2 regions of the Streptomyces sp. NPDC001348 genome follow, and region 1 is predicted to be linked to the other one. Evidence: riboswitches for the same ligand, from Rfam matches in the RefSeq annotation. Region 1 holds a riboswitch; the other holds the start of a gene.
The links. Region 1 has a riboswitch for cobalamin ahead of ACWC21_RS39615 (HoxN/HupN/NixA family nickel/cobalt transporter). Riboswitches for the same ligand answer to the same signal wherever they lie in the genome.
Positions count from the first base shown of each region.

Region 2: linked by a shared signal. The riboswitch ahead of ACWC21_RS22520 (cobalamin biosynthesis protein) and the one ahead of ACWC21_RS39615 (HoxN/HupN/NixA family nickel/cobalt transporter) in region 1 are both predicted to bind cobalamin.

Region 1 covers NZ_JBSFIK010000066.1:26,791-34,565, reverse strand. Annotated here, with positions in the region: gene ACWC21_RS39630 (glycoside hydrolase family 13 protein) at 1-1,566, opposite strand, end outside; gene ACWC21_RS39625 (LAETG motif-containing sortase-dependent surface protein) at 1,873-2,796, shown strand; gene ACWC21_RS39620 (ArsR/SmtB family transcription factor) at 2,816-3,175, opposite strand; cobalamin riboswitch at 3,256-3,440, shown strand; gene ACWC21_RS39615 (HoxN/HupN/NixA family nickel/cobalt transporter) at 3,470-4,591, shown strand; gene ACWC21_RS39610 (nucleoside hydrolase) at 4,588-5,580, opposite strand; gene ACWC21_RS39605 (hypothetical protein) at 5,797-6,579, shown strand; gene ACWC21_RS39600 (GAF and ANTAR domain-containing protein) at 6,586-7,389, opposite strand; gene ACWC21_RS39595 (GAF and ANTAR domain-containing protein) at 7,521-7,775, opposite strand, start outside.
Region 2 covers NZ_JBSFIK010000021.1:86,274-94,048, reverse strand. Annotated here, with positions in the region: gene ACWC21_RS22545 (hypothetical protein) at 1-900, opposite strand, end outside; gene ACWC21_RS22540 (alpha/beta hydrolase) at 1,125-2,252, opposite strand; gene ACWC21_RS22535 (class II aldolase/adducin family protein) at 2,384-3,052, opposite strand; gene ACWC21_RS22530 (anion permease) at 3,326-4,573, shown strand; gene ACWC21_RS22525 (hypothetical protein) at 4,608-4,835, shown strand; cobalamin riboswitch at 5,031-5,150, shown strand; gene ACWC21_RS22520 (cobalamin biosynthesis protein) at 5,249-6,190, shown strand; gene ACWC21_RS22515 (cobyric acid synthase) at 6,187-7,695, shown strand; partial or broken gene ACWC21_RS22510 (cobaltochelatase subunit CobN) at 7,692-7,775, shown strand, end outside.

The DNA.
Region 1 (7,775 bases):
CGGCAGGGGGACCGCCTCGGCCGACAGGTTGGCGACGCACCGCCAGCCCTCCGAACGGGTGAAGTGCAGGACACCGGCGGGGGCGTCCGGCGCCCAGGTCAGCGACTCGCCTTCGAGGAGCTTGCGGCGCAGGCGCAGTGCCCGGCGGTAGAACTCCAGGGTGGATCCCTCCACCCCGTCCTGCGCCTGCACGGCGTACGACGCGAAGACCGGTGGCTGCGGCAGCCAGGCACCCTGGGCGCCGAAGCCGTACGACGGTCCACCGGTCGTCCACGGCAGGGGCACCCGGCAGCCGTCGCGGCCCTTGCGGACGTGCCCGGTCTGTTCCCAGATCGGGTCCTGGAGGACCTCGGTGGGCAGGTCGGCGACCTCGGGCAGGCCGAGTTCCTCGCCCTGGTAGACGTACGCGGATCCGGGCAGGGCCAGCATCAGCAGGGTCGCCGCCCTCGCCCGGCGCAGGCCCGCCGCCTCGTCGACCCGCGGCGCGTGACCGCCGGAGAGCAGCCAGGCGTTGTCGTCCGTGCCGGGCGGCAGCATCAGGCGGGAGGTGTGGCGTACGACGTCGTGGTTGGACAGGACCCAGGTGGCCGACGCCCCGACGGTACGGGCCGTGTCCAGGGAACCGGTGATGACCCGGCGCAGCACCTCGGCGTCCCAGCCTGCCTGCAGGTACTCGAAGTTGAACGCCTGCCCCAGTTCGTCCGGGCGGGCGTACAGGGCGCGGCGGGCGTCCGGGACCCAGGCCTCGGCGACCGCGGTGCGGGGCGGGGTGTAGTCGTCGAAGATCTTGCGCCAGTCGCGGTAGATCTCGTGGACCTCGTCGCGGTCCCAGTAGGGGTGACTGCCGGGCGGCAGGTGCTGCAGCGCCTCCTCTCCGGTCGCGCCCAGGTCGCCGACGTCGCGCAGCGGATCGTCCAGGTCCTTGGCCAGGCCGTGGGCGACGTCGACGCGGAAGCCGTCGACACCCCGGTCGGCCCAGAAGCGCAGGGTGGTGCGGAAGTCGGCGCGGACCTCCTCGTGGTCCCAGTTGAGGTCGGGCTGCTCGGGCGCGAACAGATGGAGGTACCACTGGCCGTCGGGGACCCGCTGCCAGGCGCTGCCGCCGAAGACCGACTGCCAGTCGGTGGGCGGAAGTTCACCCCGCTCCCCGCGTCCGGCGCGGAAGACGTAGCGGTCGCGGGCGGCGGAGCCGGGACCGGCGCGCAGGGCCTCCTGGAACCAGGTGTGCTGGTGGGAGGTGTGGTTGGGGACGATGTCGACGATCACCTTCAGGCCCAGCCGGTGGGCCTCGGCGACCATGGCGTCGAAGTCGTCCAGCGTGCCGAGGCGGGGGTCGACGTCCCTGGGGTCGGCGACGTCGTAGCCGCCGTCGGCCAGTTCCGACGGGTAGAACGGGCTCAGCCACACGGCGTCGGCGCCCAGCGCGGCCACGTGGTGCAGCCGTTCGGCGATGCCCCGGATGTCACCGAGCCCGTCGCCGTCCGCGTCGGCGAAGCTGCGGGGGTAGACCTGGTAGACGACGGCCTGGCGCCACCAGTCGGGATTCCTGGACGAAAGGTCGGTCACATCGGCTCCCTTGGAGAGGACGGCACAGAAAGCCTGTTCACATTGCCGGGAAAGTGAACCTTCACACTATGCGGAACGGATTCTTCCCAGTGTGGCGAGGTTGTAATGGGTCATCAACTGACCTCGAATCAGCGCAGGTTGACAGGGTTCCGCAGGTCGCCTCACCATGTGCTCACACTGTGGCGCATATGACCATCGAGCCCAGCGCTTCCTCTGCTTTCCGCTGCTTCCCTCTGCTTTCCTCTGCCTGTTTCAGGCCGGTTCACACCGTCTGAGACCACCTCAGAACTCCTGATAGGGATACACATGTCCATAGCGAGTCGTGCCACCGCGCGTCGCCTGCTGGGAACGGGCGTCGCGACGCTCGCCCTCTGCGCGGCCTCCGTCGCAGCCTCCTCCGCTGCCTGGGCCGGCGACGGCGGGGACGGCTGGAAGTCCGGCGGCGCCTACAAGCCGGGCACCGGCGCGGGCACGGAGACCGGTACCGAACGCTGCCAGTTCTCGCTGGACGGCACCGGCTTCTACGACTCGGTCAAGGTCGACGACCAGAACCTCAGGCCCACCGAGGACGGCAAGGTCCACATCAAGGTCCGCACCGCCGGTGACGCCTCCACCTGCACCGCCTCGCTGGCCTCCTACGTCGCCCACGGCTCCTCCTTCGGCACCTCCGGCGAGCAGGTCTTCATCGACTTCGACTCCGTGACGGTCAAGCCGGGCCAGACCGACTCCCTCGACATCGCGGTGCCGGACGCCGGCTGCTTCGCGCAGATCGACCTCTACCGGGGTGCGGTGAAGTTCGACGGCAAGCTCGACGCCAAGGACGGCTTCGAGCACGGCGACCTGCCCAAGGGCCCGGACCACCCGGTCATCAAGGACAAGCTGATCGCGGCCTGGAACGGCGGCACGAAGGACTGCACCTCCAACCAGTCCGCCACGCCGACCCCGTCCTCCCCCGCGTCCGTCCCGCCGGCCGAGCCGTCGACCCCGGCCGACGGCAGCGACACCCCGAGCCCGAGCGCCTCGAAGCCGACGTCCGCCACCACGCCGACCCCGTCCGCCTCGGAGTCCAGCCCGGCCGCGGCCACGACGCCCGACGGGGGCGGCGGCGACCTCGCCGAGACCGGTGGCGGCAGCGGCTCCGGCATGATCGTCGGGGGTGCGGCGGTGCTCCTGGCCGGCGGTGCCGCCATCATCGTCGCGACGCGCCGGAAGCGGACGGCACGCGGCTGACCCCCGCGGGGCGGGCCGGTCAGCCCCCGTCGGCCGTGCAGCGCTTCAGCAGCCCCTGCACCTCGGCGTCCACCACCCGGTACCTGACCACCCGCCCCTCCTTCTCACCCTCCACGACCCCCGCCGCCCGCAGCAGCCGCAGAGCCTGGGAGACGGCGGGGTCGTTCATGCCGGTCGCGATGGCCAGATCGGACACGGCGAGCGGCCCGGTGCGGTGCAGGGCGAGCAGCAGAGCGAGCCGCTTGGCGTCGGCGAGCAGGGAGAAACGGTCGGCCCAGGTGCGCACATGACCGGGTTCGCCGATCGCGGCGATGGCGTCGCACACCCGGTGACCGTCGATGGTGCGACGGTCCGCGCGGTCGGCAGGCACGAGATGCATGACGCCATAGTGGCAGGCGCCGTTCTGTGATCTTCCATACCTGCGCAGGTACGCAGCTATGCAGGGAACCGCTTCCGCCCCTACGGTGGGCACGCCGTGGTGCTCGGGAAGTCGATGCGATGTCGACGCGGCCCTCGCCACTGTGATCGGGGAGTTCACGTCCCGTCCGGCATCCGCCGGGCCACTGGTCGTACGACCGGGAAGGCAGGGACGGCGGACGCAACCACCCGTAAGCCAGGAGACCGGCCACGGCAGCTCACGAAGTGATCCACGAGGTGCTGGAGCGTGAACCGGATGACCCTGCCCGCGAAAACCGCCCCGACGACGACGGTGCCCCCCTCCTTCCGGTGGCGGCGCGAGGACACGATCAGAACGGCCGGGCTGCTGGTGGTGATCCTCGCCCTGCACGTCGTCGCGTTCGGCATCCTCTTCCTGCTCGTCGTCCCCGAGCACTACAAGGTCGGCACCAAGGCCTTCGGGATCGGCCTGGGCATCACCGCCTACACCCTCGGCATGCGGCACGCCTTCGACGCCGACCACATAGCCGCCATCGACAACACCACCCGCAAGCTGATGGCCGACGGCAAGCGCCCGGTGTCGGTGGGCTTCTGGTTCGCGCTCGGGCACTCCAGCGTGGTGGTGGTCCTCGCGACGCTGATCGCGGGCGGCACCCAGCTCGCCGGCAAGGTGATGAACGAGGGCTCGCGCACCCACCAGGTCCTCGGCTTCATGGGCACGACCATCTCGGGGACCTTCCTCTATCTCATCGCCGCCCTGAACCTGGTCGCCCTGACGGGCATCCTGCGCGTGTTCAAGGCGATGCGGGCCGGGACGTACGACGAGACGGAGCTCGAAGCCCACCTGGACTCCCGGGGGTTCATGAACCGCATCCTCGGCCGTCTCACGAAGTCGGTCTCCCGCCCCGGCCAGATGTTCCCCCTGGGCTTCCTCTTCGGCCTCGGCTTCGACACCGCCACCGAGGTCACGCTGATGGTGATGGCCGGTTCGGGCGCGGCGGCCGGCCTGCCCTGGTACGCGATCCTCTGCCTGCCCCTCCTCTTCGCCGCCGGGATGAGCCTGTTCGACACCCTCGACGGCACCTTCATGAACTTCGCCTACCAGTGGGCGTTCTCCAACCCGGTGCGCAAGGTGTTCTACAACCTCACCATCACCGGGCTGTCCATCGCCGTCGCCTTCTTCATCGGCACCATCGAGCTGGTCGGCGTCCTGCACGACAAACTCGACCTGCGCGACGGCGTCACCGGCTGGATCGCGGACCTCGACCTGGACAACGTCGGCTACCTCATCGTCGGCCTGTTCGTGGTGGTGTGGGCGGCGGCCCTGACCTACTGGAAGGTGGCCCGGGTGGAGGAACGGTGGGGGGCACCGGCCCCGGCCCCCGCCACCACCGACTAGTCGGCCAGGCGGCTGGGCGGCCAGGGCCGCTCCACGGTCTCCAGGTACAGCTTCACGAACCGGTCGACGTCCACCTCCAAGGCCACGTCCACCAGGGTCTGTTCGCGGACGCCGTCGTGGATCTCGGACTCGCCCGGGCGGGGGCGGCGGTCGACGACGGTCTGGCCCCGGGACGGGCCCGGGGCGAGGGTGACCTCGACGGGCAGCAGGCGGGTGGTGATGCCCTCCGGGTCGGCGACCGCGCAGACCGCGCCCGCGTCGCCGAGGCCGCCCGCCGCCTCGGCCTCGGCGGGGCCGCCCTGCGCCGTCGGCCGGTGGGCGAGCAGTTCGCCGGCCAGCCGGGTGCCGGGCTCGGCGCTCGCCCGCAGCCGCCGCACCTGGCCCCCGTCCACGACGACCTGGTGGAAGACGTCCAGCCCGTACATGGTGATCGGCACCCCGGCGGTGAGCAGGACCGCCGCCGCCTCCGGGTCGTGCCAGACGTTGAACTCGGCGACGGGCGTGGCGTTCCCGGTGGTCACGGCCCCGCCCATGAACACGATCCGCTCGATGTTGCGGGTCACCTCCGGGTGGGTGCGCAACAGCAGAGCGATGTTGGTGAGCGGAGCCGTCGGGACCAGGGTGACCGGGCGGGGCGAGGCGAGGATCTCACGGTGCAGCAGCGTCACCGCGTCCACGGCGGCCGGGGCCCGGGTCGGCGCGGGCAGCCCCAGGTCGCCCATCCCGTCGTGGCCGTGCACGTGCCGTGCCGAGCGGGCCGGCTCGATCAGCGGCCGCTCGGCCCCGCGGGCCACCGGGATGTCCGGCGCGCCGGCCTGCTCCAGCACCGTCAGGGTGTTGCGGACCACCCCGTCGACGTCCGTGTTCCCGGCCACGCACGTCACCGCCCGCAGGTCCAGGTCCGGGTGGCGGACGGCGAACAGCAGGGCCAGGGCGTCGTCGACCCCGGTGTCACAGTCGATGATCACAGGTATGGGCTGACCGGTCACGGTGGACTCCTTCTGTCGTTCCGCCCCCAGGATCAGCCCCGGACGGGGCCCGCGTCACCGGGTCGCGTACTCAGCCGTCCGGCGTTCGGCGACGAGGCCGTCCGGGCCGAAGCGGGGGTCCGGGGGCGGCAGCCCCCAGCAGTGCACGGGGAGCACCCCTCACCCGGACGGCCCGGACCGCTGGTGGACCGCCGGAGGCAGTGGTGCCGTGAGTACATGCCCCGCCCCTCGGTCACCCGCCGCCCCGCCGCCCTCCTGCTCACCGCGGCCACGCTGCTCAGTGCCTCCTCCTGCCTGGTGCGCACCCCGGACCAGGCCCGGGACCCGGTGGCCACCTCGGCCCTGTCACCGGACGGGCAGGACGGCCCCGACCCCGCCCTGACCGGCGACCAGGCCCGGTCCGCCCTGGTCGGCGAGGCCGACCTCGGCGCGCCCTGGGTGCCGTCCGAGGGGGCGGCGACCTGGCGGGACGGGATGCTGAAGGCGACGACGAACGCGGCACCCGACTGTCAGCGGATGCTGGAGGCGCTGTACACCGAGGAGCTGTTCGGCGCGCCGTGGGGCGGCCAGGCCGCCGTGACCGCCCTGGACGACACCGACGACCTCGCCCAGCTGCGCTACCAGGTCGCCGCCCACCGCCCGGCGGACGTGGACCGCGTACTGGCCTGGCTGCGCACGCTGCCGGGCAGCTGCGGACAGTTCCTTGCGACGACCACCCGCGCCGGCGCCGAGGCCGTGCAGGTGGAGGAACTGCCGTTGCCGGCCGTCGGGGACGCCCGGCAGGGCCTGCGGGTCACGCTGACCGGCGAGGCCGACGCGGACGGCGACACACCCGTGCTCAGCGTGGACGTCGCCGCGGTACGCGTCGGGGACCAGTCGATCGTGCTCACCCTCGGCGCGCCCGGCACCGTGCTCCCGGACGACACCGCCCACCGGGTCCTGGAAGTCGGCGCCCAGCGCCTGGCCCAGGTCCGCGACGAAGCCCGCACCCAGGTCTGACCGCCGTCAGGGCCGGTCCCCGTCGAACCGCGTGTGGTGCCCGATCACGTCGTGCGCCACCTCCAGCGCCGTACGCCCGCGGGCGAACGCGTGCCCGCGCAGCCGCGCCAGCGCCTCGCCCGCGTCGACCCCCAGCTGGGCCATGATCATGCCGATGGCCTGCTGGATCGCGCTGTGCTCGGCGGTCAGGCCGCCCAGCCAGACGGGGTCCGGGCGACCGGTCTCCGCATCGTCCCGGAGCAGCGACGTCAACGCCGTGGTCAGGGCGTTCACCAGCAGCCGGGCGGTGTGCAGGTCGGGGCCGGCCAGCTCGCCGGGGCTCGTGCCGTACAGGTCGAGGGTGCCCACGCACACCGTGGTGTCGCCGAGCGGCAGCGAATAGGCCGCCCGGACCCCCACGGCCGTCGCCTGCTGCGCGTACACCGGCCAGCGCGCCACGGCCGGTCCGCCGGTCAGGTCGTCCGCGAACACCGGTGCGATGGTCTCGGCGGCGCACACGCAGGGCCCCTCGCCGAGCGTGGCCTGCATCTCCGCCATGCCGGCCGCCCTGTCGTCGCTCGCCCCGACCAGCACGGGCAGCCCCTCGCTGCGCAGTGACACGCTCGCGCCGGCCACCGGAAGCAGTTCGACGGCGGCCGCGCACAGCCGTCGGGGCAGTTCCTCGGGCGCCGCTCCCCGTACCGCCGCGGCCAGGGCCTGTGCCGGGTCCGCCCGGTGCGGTGCCGTGTTGCCGGCAGCGCTCGCGGGGCGCCGGCCCTGCTCCGGGCCGTCGGAACCGTCCGCGTACGCGCCGTCGTCCCTGGGCCGCACCTCCACCGCCTCCTTCAGTCCCGGCCCGGCCGTCCTCGAAGGGCCCTGAGCAGGTGCCCCTGCCCGCGGGAGGAGTCCCGACTACCCGGGGCCGGGGGCCCGAAACGGCCCTCGGTCTCCCCTGCGAGGGCTCACAGCGCCGAGTCGCGCGGGTGCAGCGGCCGGGGAGTGGGAGGAGTACCGGTGACCTGGGCGACGACCTGCGAGGCGACGTCGCGGAGCTTGACGTTGCGCTGCTGCGAGAGGCGCTTGAGGATCTCCAGGGCCTTGTCGGAGTCGCAGCGCCGCTGCGACATGACGATGCCGAGGGCCTGGTCGATGACCGTGCGGGAGGTGATCGCCCGCTGCAGGTCGGTGCTGAACCGCGTCTGACCGGCGATCTTCAG
Region 2 (7,775 bases), on a different contig from region 1:
CTGGGAGCAGCCGCGCAGCATGTCCTCGGCGCCCTGCTCGATGTTCCCGGCGGGGCTCTGCGCGGCCACGCAGATCTGCTCCAGCTTGACCCACACGGCCCAGCTGCCCAGCGGGGTGAGCGTGGCCTGGCCGTCGCCGTAGGTGAGGGCGCCGACGGAGGCGAGGGCGTGCAGGGCCCAGTCGAGCAGGGGGGCGAGGTCGGGCGCGGGCTGCGTCGGCCGGGCGGCGGGCGTGGCGCCGGTGACGGCCCGGGGCTCGGGCCCGTAGGAGATCTCGCAGCGCTCGGTGCGCAGTTCGGTGACCCGTTGCTGCAGCAGGTCGAGGAGCTGCTCGACCGGGACGGGGCCGGCGGACAGCTGGAGGAAGGACAGCACCTGGGGCATGGCCGAGACGACCTCGGCGACGGCGGCGGCCTCGTGCTCCGCGGGCTCGGGATAGGCGAGCGACCAGGCGTCGAAGAGGGCGACCCAGCCGCGCAGGACGGCGCTGTCGTCGCGGTCCCAGGCGCGCAGGCGCCAGCCGGGGCGTGCGCTGTCGCCGTGCACCTCCACGAGGCCGGCGAGGCGGGCGGTGTCCCAGTCCGCCCGGACCTGAGCGGCGGTCAGCCCCAGCTCGGCGGCGGCGCTTTCGGCCGTCGCCGCGGAGAGGGTGGCCTTGCCGTCCGCGGTCGCGCCGTCGCGGCCCGGGCCGAGGGCGGCGTCGGCCCAGTGCGCCACGCGAGCGGCGCCGGCCAGGCGGGATCTCGCCATCCGGGCCAGCTCGGCGGGGGCGGGCGTGCCCTCCGGCGGGCGGGGTGCGGGGCGGCGCGAGCGCCGCTGGTTCATCGCTCGGGGGGCGGCGGCCAGGGGTCGCGGTCGGACGAGTCGAAGCCTGGAGTCGCGCGGGATACGGGACGTCACGGGTGCAGTCTTCCGGTTGACGGTCCGAAAACCCAAACGGAATGTCACGGCGGGCTACGGGGTGGGCCAACGCACGGGCTCCGGCGGGGGCCGAGGAGGGCGGTTCCGGCCAGTGGTACGGCCTTGAACGGAACGGCCGGACGGGTCGTCAGCCCCCGCGTCGCGGCGGCGGGTCGGCATCGCGTCGGTCGTGTTCACACCGGTGGCGTGCCTGTCGGCGGCGTTCACATCAGCGGCGTCAGGAACCGTCGTACGGTCTCCTCGTACCCCTTCGGGTCGGCGTTCCACATCGCCCCGTGCGGGGCGTCCCGCACGGTGTGCAGGGTGACCCGGTCGGCGCGCCGCGCGGCGAGGCGGCGGGAGAACTCCCAGGGGGCCACCACGTCGTCCGGTCCGTGGATCAGCAGGGTGGGCACGCTCAGCCGCGCCGGGTCGGCGCTCCCCGCGGCGTGCTCGGCGCGCAGGCCGAGGCGGCCCTGGGCGGCCCGGACGGCGAGCGGCAGCAGGAAGTCGGGCGTGCGCCGGGCCCCGGCCAGGGCGCGCAGCGTGGCCTCCCAGCTGAGCACCGGCGAGTCCAGGACGAGCCCGCAGACCCGGTCCCGTGTGGCGGAGTGGAGGGCGGCGCGCAGGGCCATGGTGGCGCCGGTGGACCAGCCGTGGAGGACGACGCGCCGGGCGCCGTGGCGGACGGCGTAGCGGATCGCCGCGTCCACGTCGCGCCACTCGGTCTCCCCGAGGTGGTTCAGGCCGTCCGGCGGGCGCGGGGCGCCGAGGTCGCCCCGGCAGGAGACGGCGAGCACGGGGAGACGGAGGCCGTGCAGGAACCCCATGACGTTCATGGGGAGCTCCCGCGTCGTGCCGAGGCCGTGCACCGCGATCACCCAGGTGTCCCGCACGGCGGGCACGAACCAGGCGGGCAGCGCGCCGAGTTCCCCGGGCACGTCCACGTCGGTGTGGTCGAGCCCCAGGGCGGCGCCCGGGTCGCCGACGTACAGGTTGGGGGTGAGCCACACCTGGTCGCCGGGCTCGAGCGTGCCGCGGGTGACGCGTTCGAGGCGGCGTACGACGGTGTCGGGTGAGGGCGCGGCGGCCTCCAGGACGGGGCCGAGGACGGCGTGCGAACCGGCGCCGGACAGGCCGTAGGTGCCGGGGCGCAGGGAGGCCAGGTCACGGGTGAGTGCGAGCCGGTCCGCGGTCATGGCGTGCACGGTGAGCCGGGGCTCGGTGGGCAGCGGTCTGCCGGGTGCCGCCTTGAGCGCGGCATCGCTGGCGATCCGGCCGACGGCCACGCCGGCCGCGCCGGCCGCCAGGACCGCGGTGACGGCCGAGGCCGCCGCTGTGACGGTGCGCACGGGTCCAGTGTCCCGGGGGGCCGCCTTACCGGCCAGCGGGAGGAAGGGTCGGGGTGACATGTCCTTCCGGGTTCCAGCGCGGGGCGCCCTTCAATCCCCGTGGACGGGGCGCGGGTGGTGCGCCGTCGCTTTCACCCCCGCTGGCCGTACCCCCGCAGCCTCTCCCCCGCCGCCGCCAGCTGCTCCGGGGTCAGCAGGGACGGCGTCAGTCCGGGCACCGAGGACGCCGTCAGCCACAGGCGGCACATCCACTCCAGCTGGGCGGTCCGGTCGTAGGCCCGGTCGAGGTCGGCGCCGTGGGTGATCGTGCCGTGGTTCTGCAGGAGGCAGCCGGAGCGGTCGGCGAGGGCGCGGAGCATGTTCTCGGCCAGCTCCTCGGTGCCGTAGGTCGCGTAGCGGGCGACCCGGACCGGGCCGCCGAGGGCGCCGGACATGTAGTGGACCGCCGGGAGTTCGGTCACGAGGGTCGAGACGGCCGTGGCGTGCACGGCGTGGGTGTGGACGACGGCGCGGGCGTCGGTGGTGCGGTAGACGGCCAGGTGCATGGGCAGTTCGCTGGTGGGGACCAGCGTGCCGAGCACCTGGCGTCCGGTGAGGTCGACGCCGGTCACGTCGTGCGGTGTGAGCCGGTCGTACGGGACGCCCGACGGCGTGACCAGCACGGTGTCGCCGACGCGCACCGACACGTTGCCGGAGGTGCCGACGACGAGTCCGTCGGCCACGGTCCGGCGGGCCGTGGCGACCAGCGCCTCCCAGGCCCGTGACTCCGCCTCGCGTACGCCTCTGCTCTCTTCAGCCATGGCGGTGATCTCTGCTCTCTTCAGCCATGGCGGTGATCCTGCCAGGGGACCGGCTGACGCGGTGTCACTGCGACGCATGACGGAGTCGTATTGCCTGATTTGCCATGTCATGCACCTTTTTGGAGGTTCTGGTCCCGGCCGGGTCGCCGGACATCATCCGCACGGCCTTCACCAGGCGTTTCTGACACCTCGACGCCTATCTCAGTTCACCTTCCGTTCACTCAGGTTGCCTACGGTCAACCGACCAATGACTTCGAACGATTGCCTGGGTAAATGGAAAGCTTCTCGCTGATCCTCGCGATTGTGGTGGTAACCGCACTCGCGTTCGATTTCACGAACGGTTTCCACGACACCGCCAACGCGATGGCCACCACCATCTCGACCGGCGCGCTCAAGCCCAAGGTCGCGGTGGCCATGTCCGCCGTGCTCAACCTTGTGGGCGCTTTCCTCTCCGTGGAGGTCGCCAACACGATCTCCAAGGGTCTCGTCGACGAGAACGGCATCCGTCCCGAGGTCATCTTCGCCGCCCTGGTCGGCGCGATCCTCTGGAACCTGCTGACCTGGCTGGTGGGGCTGCCCTCCAGCTCCTCGCACGCCCTCATGGGCGGTCTGATCGGCGCCACCGTCGCCTCCGCCGGCATGGGCGCCGTCCACGGTGACGTGCTCGTCACCAAGGTGCTGCTCCCGGCGGTCGCGGCCCCCGTGGTCGCGGGTGTGGCGGCGATGCTGGCCACCCGGTTCTCCTACGGCATCGGCAAGAACGCCGACGGCGAGGCCACCCGCAAGGGCTACCGCGCCGGCCAGATCGCCTCGGCCGGTCTGGTGTCCCTGGCCCACGGCACGAACGACGCCCAGAAGACGATGGGCATCATCACCCTCGCGCTGATCGCCGGCGGCACCATCGCCCCCGGCTCCAACCCTCCCACCTGGGTGATCCTCTCCGCGGGCCTCGCCATCGCGCTCGGCACCTACATCGGCGGCTGGCGCATCATCCGCACCATGGGCAAGGGCCTGACGGAGCTTCAGCCGCAGCAGGGCTTCGCCGCCCAGACCAGCGCGGCCACGGCCATCCTGGCCTCCTCCCACCTCGGCTTCTCCCTCTCCACCACGCACGTCGTCTCCGGCTCCGTGATGGGCGCGGGCCTGGGCCGCAAGGGTGGTGTGGTCCGCTGGTCCACGGCGACCCGCATGCTCGTCGCCTGGGCGCTGACGCTCCCGGCCGCCGCACTGGTCGGCGCGCTCGCCGAGTCGGTCACCGGTCTGGGCGACTGGGGCACCGCGCTGGTCGCGGTCTTCCTCGTGGCCTCCAGCGCCGCGATCTGGAAGTACTCCCGCCGCGAGGTGGTCGACGCGACCAACGTCAACGAGACCGGGGAACCGGCCGGCGTGGTCACCACCGCGATCGCCGTCGTCACCCCGCCCCCGGTGGGCGTGGTGGCCGAGGAGCTGTCGGCCACGATCCCGTCCCCGGCGGCACCCGTCGCCGCCGACCCGGCGAACCCGCCGGCCGCCGCCGTCTGACCCCGGGCACCCGGTTAGAGAAAGCAGTTCCGACATGAAGATCGACTGGGCAGCCATCGGCTCCGTCTTCGGCGTCAGCCTCGCCGTCACCGTCGGCCTGGTGGCCCTGTTCACCCTCGGCGTCACCGGCCTCTCGCGCCGCGAGCGCGCCGCCGCCCAGGGGAACTCGGCCGCGCTCGCCGTCACCGGCGCGTACGTGTGCTTCGCGGCGTGTGCGGCGGCGGTGGCCTACGGGATCTACCTGATCATGCACAAGGCCTGATCAAGACCGGGTCAGGGCCTGATCAGACGCTGATCAGAGCCCGGCCGGGGTCTCAAGGCTCCTCCCCGAAGTCCTCGGGGAGGAGCCTTTCGCATGCCGCCGTGCCGTCCACGTCCGTGCCGGTGTGGGCCTCAGCACACTCTCCCCGTGCAGGTCAACGGCAAGTTGACGGCTCTTCCGGGGCCGTGGTGGACTTCCGGAGCCATGTACGGCGGCAGGAGAGGAAGCCGGTGCGAATCCGGCGCGGTCCCGCCACTGTCACCGGGGTAGGAAGCCCCGGGAGCCAGGAACTCTCGCCGCCGGTCTCGTCGAACCAGGGCGCGGACACCCTGAGTGAGGACATATCGCCATGCTCGCCTGCCGTTCGAGGTACAGCACCGCTTCGCTGCCCGACCCCACGGCCGGCTGAGCCGATGCGTGCCGATCGCGTCTTCGCGTACGGCGCCGCCGCCGGTCTCCTCGGCGACCACCTGCTCGGTGATCCGCACCGCGGGCATCCGGTCGCCGTGTTCGGGCGGGCCGCCTCGGCCGTGGAGCGGGTGCTGTGGCGGGACCACCGGGGGTGGGGCGCGCTGCACACCGTGGTGTGCGTGGGCGGTGCCGCCGGTCTGGGAGCCGTCGCCGCCGCGGCCGTACGTCCCTCCCGCGGCGCCTCCGTCGCGTTGACCGCCGCCGCCACATGGGCCGTCGTGGGCGGGACCTCCCTCGCCCGCGAGGCCCGGAGCATCGGCCGCGCCCTTCGGGCCGGGGACGTCGAGGCCGCCCGGGCGCGGCTGCCGCACCTGTGCGGCCGCGATCCGCAGGCACTCGACGCCGACGGGATCGCCCGCGCCGTCGTGGAGTCCGTCGCCGAGAACACCTCCGACGCGGTCGTGGGGGCCCTGGTGTGGGGCGCCCTGGGCGGGGTGCCCGGGCTGCTCGGCTTCCGGGCCGTCAACACCCTCGACGCCATGGTCGGCCACAAGTCGCCCAGGTACCGGCGCTACGGGTGGGCCTCCGCCCGGCTGGACGACCTCGCCGGATGGCCGGGGGCACGGCTGACCGCCGCACTGGCGACCGTGGCCGGCGGCGACCCGCGCGGAGCCGTACGGGCCTGGCGGGCCGACGCCGGCAAGCACCCGAGCCCCAACGCCGGGCCCGTGGAGGCCTCCTTCGCGGGCGCGCTCGGCGTGCGGCTGGGCGGGACGCTGTCGTATGGGGGGCGGGTGGAGCACCGGCCGGTGCTGAACCCGGAGGGACGCGCCGTCGCCGTGCCCGACATCGACCGGGCCGTACGGCTCTCCAGGCGCGTCGGTCTGCTCGCGCTCGGCACCACCGTCGCCGCGCGCGCCATCGTGAAGGGACGTGGGAAATGAGCGGGGGACTCCTCGTCGCCGGTACCACCTCCGACGCGGGCAAGAGCGTCGTGACCGCCGGGATCTGCCGCTGGCTGGTCCGGCAGGGGGTCAAGGTCGCGCCGTTCAAGGCGCAGAACATGTCCCTCAACTCGTTCGTGACGCGCGAGGGCGCGGAGATCGGACGGGCGCAGGCCATGCAGGCGCAGGCGTGCCGCGTCGAGCCCACCGCGCTGATGAACCCCGTGCTACTCAAGCCCGGTGGGGAGCAGAGCAGTCAGGTGGTGCTCCTGGGCAAGCCGGTGGGCGAGCTGAGCGCGCGCGGCTACCACGGCGGGCGGCAGCAGCGGCTGCTGGGGACCGTGCTGGAGTGCCTGGAGGAGCTGCGGGGCACGTATGACGCGGTGATCTGCGAGGGGGCCGGCTCACCCGCCGAGATCAACCTGCGGCGGACCGACATCGTGAACATGGGCATCGCGCGGAACGCGCGGCTGCCCGTGCTCGTCGTCGGCGACATCGACCGCGGCGGCGTCTTCGCCTCGTTCTTCGGGACCGTCGCACTGCTGTCCCGCGAGGACCAGGAGCTCGTCGCCGGGTTCCTCGTCAACAAGTTCCGCGGTGACGTCTCCCTGCTGGAACCCGGCCTCGACATGCTGCACGGGCTCACCGGGCGGCGCACGTACGGCGTGCTGCCCTTCCGGCACGGGCTCGGCATCGACGAGGAGGACGGTCTCCGCGTCTCACTTCGGGGAACGGTCCGCGAGTCGAACACCGCCCCGCCCGTCGGCGAGGACGTGCTGCGGGTCGCCGTGTGCGCGATCCCGCTGATGTCCAACTTCACCGACGTGGACGCGCTGGCCGCCGAACCGGGTGTCGTGGTGCGGTTCGTGGACCGGGCGGAGGAGCTGGCGGACGCCGACCTCGTGGTGATCCCCGGGACGCGCGGGACCGTGCGGGCGCTGGAGTGGCTGCGGGAGCGGGGGCTCGCGAAGGCGATCAGCAGGAGAGCCGCCGAAGGACGGCCGGTCCTCGGCATCTGCGGCGGCTTCCAGATCCTCGGCGAGCACATCGAGGACGAGGTCGAGTCGCGCGCCGGTCAGGTCGAAGGGCTCGGAGTCCTTCCCGTCCGCGTGCGGTTCGCCCGCGAGAAGACCCTCACCCGGCCCGTCGGGGAAGCCCTCGGCGAGCGGGTCGAGGGGTACGAGATCCACCACGGGGTCGCCGAAGTGACGGACGGCGTGCCGTTCCTGGACGGCTGCCGGGTCGGCCAGACCTGGGGCACGCACTGGCACGGCTCGCTGGAGTCGGACGGCTTCCGGCGGGCCTTCCTGCGCGAGGTGGCCGCCGCCGCGGGCCGCCGCTTCGTGCCCGCCGCCGACACCTCGTTCGCCGCGCTGCGCGAGGAGCAGCTCGACCGGCTGGGCGACCTGATCGAACAACACGCGGACACGGACGCGCTCCGACGGCTCATCGAGTCGGGCGCGCCGCAAGGACTGCCCTTCATTCCACCGGGAGCGCCCGCATGAGCACAGTGCTGTTGTTGTCGACCGCCGACACCGATCTGCTGGCGGCGCGGGCCGCCACCGGTGCCTCGTACCGGATCGGC